Linked DNA regions of Caldimonas brevitalea. The main gene of each other region encodes a partner of the protein of the gene in region 2 in a complex. Links are inferred from orthologs where the notes say so. Each region holds a gene or a part of one and is shown on either strand. Other genes may lie near its edges.

Region 1 (3,207 bases), 410 kb from region 2 along the record:
TCCTAAAGTCATCGATACCGACCGAAGGAGCACGCTCATGTTGAACCGCCGCGTCTCGGACGACACGCCCTTGCTCGCATTGAGCACGGTCGACGACGAAGCCGTCGCCCGCTCGCTCGCTCGCGAACTGCTCGACGCCGAACTCGTCACCTGCGTCAACCTCGTGCCGGGCGTCACCTCGATGTACCGGTGGCAGGGCCGCATCGAAGAAAGCCGCGAATGGCTGCTGCTGCTCAAGACCTCGTCGTCACGCTGGCCGGCGCTCAAGCAACGCCTGCCCGCGCTGCATCCCTACGACGTGCCCGAACTCATCGCGACCGAGATCGTCGACGGGCTGGAACCCTATTTGCGCTGGCTGGTCTCAGCAGGGAAGGAGTGAGCAAACAATGATGCGCGCAAGGGGTTGGAGGGCCGCACTCGCGGCCGGGGTGGGCGTGCTGCTGTCGGCGACGCTGGCGGTAGCGGCAGAAGAAGACGATTTTCTCGAACCCGAGCAGGCGTTCCGCTTCTCGGCCCGTGCGCTCGACGATCGCAGCGTCGAGGTCAGCTTCGAGGTGGCGCCCGGCTACTACATGTACCGCGAGCAGTTCAAGTTCGCGGGAGCGCCCGCCGTCACGCTCGGCACGCCCGAGATCCCTCCCGGCAAGGTCAAGTACGACGACACCTTCAAGAAAGACGTCGAGACACACCGCGGGCGCGTCGCGATCCGCATCCCGGTGACACTGGCACAAGGCCCGTTCCTGCTGAGCGTGACCAGCCAGGGCTGCGCCGACAAGGGCTTGTGTTACCCGCCGATGGAGCAGCACGCCGAAGTACGCCTGGCGGGCTTTGGCGGCGGCAGCAACAGCGTGACCGTGGTGAACGAGCCGTCGGCCCGCCCTGGAGGCGGTGTGCGCTCACTGCTGGCGGGTGTGCTGGGGCGGAGCACCGGCAGTGGCGGCAGCTCGACGGGCAGCAGCGCCGGGCAGGCCGCTGTCGAAAACAGCAGCAGCAGCAACGGCACCACCGACAACACCGGTAGCCCTCCCGGGGCCGGCGCGCCCGGCAAGGTGCTGGCGGCACCGACCGCCGAACAACTCGTCAACACCCCGTCGCCCACCGCCACCGAGGGCATCGAAAGCGCGTTGCAATCGGGCTGGCTGCCGGCCGTGGCGCTGGTGTTTTTCGTGGCCGGCGTGCTGTTGTCGCTGACGCCGTGCGTGTTGCCGATGTTGCCCATTCTGTCGTCCATCATCGTCGGCCAGGCCGAGGGCGGTGAACGCGTCAGCCGCAGCCGCGGTGCGGTGTTGGCCGCCAGCTACTCGCTCGGCATGGCACTCGTCTACACCGCCTTCGGCATCGCCGCCGGCCTGGCCGGCGAAGGCCTCGCCGCCTCGCTTCAGACGCCCGCCGTGCTCGGCGCTTTCGCAACCCTGCTGGTGCTGCTGTCGCTGTCGATGTTCGGCTTCTACGACCTGCAGCTGCCGAGCGGCTTGCGCCAGGGCCTCGCACGAGCCTCGGGCCGGCTGCGCGGTGGCCAACTGCTCGGAGTGTTCCTGATGGGCGGCCTGTCGGCCCTCATCGTCAGCCCCTGCGTCGCGGCACCGCTGGCCGGCGCGCTGGTCTACATCAGCCAGACCCGTGACGTCGTGCTAGGCGGCCTGGCCTTGTTCATGCTCGCCGCCGGCATGAGCGTGCCGCTGCTGTTGATCGGTGCTTCCGCCGGCCGGTGGCTGCCGCGCAGCGGGGCCTGGATGGAGCACGTCAAACACTTCTTCGGGGCGCTGCTGCTGGCGGTCGCGCTCTGGATGCTGCAGCCCGTGCTGCCCGGCTGGGCGGCGATGGGGTTGTGGGGTGTGCTGCTGCTGGTGAGCGCCGTCTATCTGCGGGTTTTTGACCCGCTGCATGGCGGCGCCAGGGGCAGCGCCAAATTGCTCAAGGGCCTGGGCGTGGTGCTGGCCGTGCTGGGCGTGCTGCAGCTGATCGGCGCCGCCTCGGGCGGGAACGACCCGGCGCAACCGCTCCAGCACCTGGCGGCAGGTGGTGACGACAACGGGCCCAACCCGGCGACAGCGCTGCCCGCCTTCCGCAAGGTGGCCAGCGTGGCCGAGCTCGACCAGGTGCTCGCCACGGCCCAACGTCCCGTGATGCTCGACTTCTACGCCGACTGGTGTGTCTCCTGCAAAGAGATGGAGCGCTACACCTTCGCCGACCCGCGCGTACGCGACAAGCTCGCGTCGGCCTTGCTGCTCAAGGCCGACGTGACCCGCAACAGCGCCGAAGACCGCGCCCTGCTGAAGCGGTTCGGCCTGTTCGGCCCGCCGGGCACTCTGTTCTTCGATGCACAAGGACAGGAGGTGAGGGCGGCACGTGTGATCGGCTTCCAGTCCGCCGATCGCTTCCTGCAGTCGCTCACCGCGGCAGGGCTTTGATCCCAGCCGGCCTGCGTTTCATTTTCACTAGGGGCTGGCGCACAAAGAAGAACATATGCTATAGTCTCACTTCTCTGCCGCGGGGTGGAGCAGTCTGGTAGCTCGTTGGGCTCATAACCCAAAGGTCGTAGGTTCAAATCCTGCCCCCGCAACCAAATACAATGAGTCAAACGCCAACCCTTCGGTTGGCGTTTTGCTTTGGGCGTCGCCTGCCGCGAGGGCCGCTATAGGCGTCGCCCCCCGTCGCCGCGCTGTTCCTCGGCGATGGTCCGAGCACTCCTTCCTGCCCGACCCGGTGAAACCGCGTCGCCCGACCTACCGGTCGACGCGCCGCGATGGGCTGAGCCACGGGTAAACCCGTGGGAACAACCCTTGCTCAGCACCACCTCATGGTTCACTGCTGACCCGGGTTTGCCCATGCCTTCCAAGCTGCTGACAGTCTGCGAAGCCGTCACCGCCGGCGCTCGGGTCGCGCTGCCGGCCGCGCTGGCCAAGGGTCTGGCCCTGCTGAATGACTACCTCGGCCCGACCGCTCGCTTCGAGAGCGACGCCGTTGCCTTGCGCCACCGGCTCGATCGCCTGTTGCGTATTGCAGTGCAACACACGCCCAGCGGTTGCCTTTTGTTCACGACCGAGGTTCGTGAGGGTCCGGCCGGGCGTTGGGTGGCCGAAACGCAGATCGCCGCCACAGGTTTGCAGCTGACGGCGGCGCACCTGGCCGCGGCACTGCCGGAGGGCGCGCCGATCGAGACCGAGGGGCCGGCGCCGGACGATCCCGAGCAAATGGTCACGACCC
Region 2 (3,173 bases):
GCCGTTGAAGAAGCCGCGCGTCGCATCGAGAAAAGCCGCCCGCACCGAGGTGTCGAAGGCGTAGACCTGATAGCTCAGCTCGAGCGCGCCCCGCCCTTCGCAGCGCACCACCCAGCTGGCCTTGTCGACCTGCTCGGCCGACAGCTCGCGTTGCCCCTGGCGGGCCGTCAGCTGCTGCAGATGGCGGGCGAACTCGCGCACCAGATAGCTGCCCGGAATCCAGACCGGCAGCGACACGCGCTGCTCCGGCGCCGGGTCTGGGATGCGCACCACCACGCGGAACAGGTGGGCGTGCAGATCGAAAGGTTCGATGCGATACGAAATCATGCAGGCGTCGCTCGGTTCGGGGTGAGGCTCGGCTGCCCGCGGCAGCCAGAAAAAACAGCTGGGGTTGGCCACTGCGGTGAGCCGAAAACGCAGCAGCAGCCAGGACGCCGTGCCGTCTCAGGAGCGCGACGGACCCGCCACACGACTCAACAGCAAGCGCCAAGACCGCGCCGGCAGCCGGCCGGCAGCGGAGATTGTCGCCGCTGCCGCGCGGGCGCGCCGCGCGCCGCCGGGGGCGACCGCCGCCCGTTACCTCCTGTCATTGTTCCTGGTTTCGCAACGACTCATTGCCTGGGCAGTGATTTCCCGAACCCAGGGAAACCCCTAATCTTCAGCCATCGGATACGCACTTCATGCCACAAGCAACGCAAGTCCGAACTTCTGAAGAATCGAAAGGAACTGCCGTGAACAAGATCGTCGCCGCTGCCCTCGTGTCTGCCGCCACCCTGATGTCCGCCACCGCGTTCGCCCAGGAAGCCACGCCGGACCCCGCACCGAACGGCAAGTCGGAGCGCACCCGCGCCGAAGTGCACGCAGAGTTGATCCGGGCCCGCGATGCCGGCGAACTGAAGGTGTTCGAGGAAGGCTATTTCCCGCAAGTCGCCAGCACCCGCACCCGTGCCGAAGTGGTCGCCGAACTGAAGCGCGCCCAGGCCAACGGCGAATACGCCGCGTTGCACGCCGAGCCGTTCGACCCGGTGGTCTACCAGGACCTGGTGGCCAAGAACCAGGAAGCCAGCCGTTACGCGGCCCAACCGGCCGCTCCCGCGGTACAGTAATCGACACCACCCAGGTGTCCCGGGAAGCAAAACGCCGCGCAACAGCGCGGCGTTTTTCATGAAGACGACGACCGCCCTCGGGCAGCACGCCGCCGCGCAGGCGTTCGCCCTGCGCCAAGCGCTGACCGCTTCAGCGCTTGGCCTGCGCGACCGCCGTGAGTTGCTGCTCGATCTGTTCGGTGTTCATGGCCCCCGGGACCCGGGTGCCGTCCTCGAACACCAGCGCCGGCGTACCGGTGACGCGGTGCTTGCGGCCGAGCGCGCTGTTGCGCGCGACCGGGGTCTGGCAACCCTCCGGTGCGGGGGCCGGCTGCACGCTGCGCAGCATCCAGTCCAGCCAGGCCTTGGTGCGGTCCTTGGAACACCAGATGGCGTCCGACTTGGCCGCCGAATCGGCCGCCAGGATGGGATAGAGGAAGGTGTAGACCGTGACGTCCTTCACGGCCTGCAGGTCCTGCTCGAAACGCTTGCAATAGCCGCAATTGGGATCGGCGAACACGGCGATCTTGCGCTTGCCCGTGCCGTTCTTCCAGACGATGGCGTCTTTCAGCGGCAGCGACGCGAAATCGATCGCGGTCAGCTTGTTGATGCGCTCTTCGGTCAGGTTCTTGCGCACGCGCGCGTCGATGATCTCGCCCTGGATCAAAAAGTTGCCTTCGGCATCGGTGTAGACGATGTCGGTGCCGAAGCGCACTTCGTAGAGCCCGTCGACAGGCGCTTTCGAGACCTCGTCGATCTTCGGCAAATTGGGCAGGCGCTCGGCCAGGTTCTTGCGAATCACGGCCTCCTGCGCAACGCCGGCGCTGGCAATGAGGGTCAACAAGGCGGCGGTGGCGACGCGGCGCAACTTCATGGACAGGGTTCTCCGAAACAGGGAAATGAGAGGCAGGCGGCCGTGATGCACGACGCGTGTCAGGAATCGAGCGCGCGCCCGGTGAGCCAGCGCTTCAGCGGGGCGAGTTGGTTGACTAGAGTCAGGCCGCGATTGCGAAGTTCCCGCACCGGGCCGGATTCGACGGCGAACAGTTGCAAGAGTCCGTCCGTGACGCGTCCCATCGCCCAGGTCGGGGCCGCCCGCTCGCGCTCGTACCGGCGCAGCAGCTTCTCGTCGCCGACACTCCGCCACGTTTCGCGCTCGCGCAACACGCGCGCCAGCACCTCCACGTCGGCCAGGCCGAGGTTGAGGCCCTGCCCCGCCAGCGGATGCACCACGTGCGCCGCATCGCCGAGCAACACCCAGCCGGCGCCGCTCCAACGGCTTGCCTGTGCCAGTGCGAGCGGCCAGGCTGCACGGGCCGAAGCCAGACGCAGCGTGCCCGCCGAAGCGCCGACAGCATCCTGCAGGGCCTGCGTGAAGCCGGGCTCGTCCAGCGCCATCAGCGCTTCGGCTCGCGCCTCGGGCAGCGACCACACCAGGCCGTAGCTGTGGCCCGCCTCCGGGCGGTCGAACGGCAACAGCGCCAGCACGTCGGGCGATCGGAACCATTGGCGCGCGACACCACGATGCGGCTGGTCGGCCACGAGGCGCGCCGCGATGGCGGTCTGGCCGTAGCCATGCCGCTGCCACTCGACGCCGCGCACTTCGCGCTCAGTCGACGCCTTGCCCTCGCACACGGCCACCAGGGCCGCCGTGACCGGGGCATCGACTTCGGTGATGTGGGCCTGGAAGCGCACTGCCTGGGCCAGCGAGGCCTCGAGCGCAGCGGCGTCGACGATCCACGCCAGCTCACCCACCCCCTGCTCCCAGGCCGAGAACTCGAGCGCGGCGACCGAGCCTGCATCACCTTCCACCCGCATGTCGTACACCGCTGTAGCGGCCAGCGGCGGCAAGCCGTCCCACACCTTCAGCGCCCGCAGCAGCTCGACCGACTTGGCGCTCAAGGCATAGGCGCGCACGTCCTCGCCCGGCGGCACGCTCGGGCGGCTCAACGCAATCTGGAGGCCCAGCTTCGCCAGGCTCAGCGCAAGCGCCTTGCCGACGATGCCACTGCCCCGTATCGAAACGTCATAGCGGTTCATCGCCGGCGATTGTAGGGGCCGCGCCACGGCGCGCTCCCGTCCCGTGCC

What was found.
Region 1: the proteins of AAW51_RS22405 (region 2) and dsbD are in contact, whole or in part, in a crystal structure (PDB 1JZD), measured with the Escherichia coli proteins. The link is inferred for Caldimonas brevitalea from one-to-one orthologs.

Annotation. Positions count from the first base shown.
Region 1 is NZ_CP011371.1:5,721,185-5,724,391, reverse strand. Bases 1-2,898 are described here. They hold dsbD (protein-disulfide reductase DsbD), read left to right. Parts: upstream 1-386; coding sequence 387-2,411; downstream 2,412-2,898. Other genes in these bases: AAW51_RS24285 (response regulator), read left to right, coding at 2,829-2,898; cutA (divalent-cation tolerance protein CutA), read left to right, coding at 38-379; AAW51_RS24305 (ABC transporter permease), read left to right, coding at 1-6. Outside these bases: more of AAW51_RS24285, read left to right, coding at 2,899-3,207. UniProt on the Escherichia coli protein: Required to facilitate the formation of correct disulfide bonds in some periplasmic proteins and for the assembly of the periplasmic c-type cytochromes.
Region 2 is NZ_CP011371.1:5,315,519-5,318,691, forward strand. Bases 99-2,962 are described here. They hold AAW51_RS22405 (DsbC family protein), read right to left. Parts: upstream 1,960-2,962; coding sequence 1,237-1,959; downstream 99-1,236. Other genes in these bases: AAW51_RS22395 (M61 family metallopeptidase), read right to left, coding at 99-327; AAW51_RS28515 (DUF4148 domain-containing protein), read left to right, coding at 732-1,106; AAW51_RS22410 (FAD-dependent monooxygenase), read right to left, coding at 2,019-2,962. Outside these bases: more of AAW51_RS22395, read right to left, coding at 1-98; more of AAW51_RS22410, read right to left, coding at 2,963-3,125. UniProt on the Escherichia coli protein: Acts as a disulfide isomerase, interacting with incorrectly folded proteins to correct non-native disulfide bonds.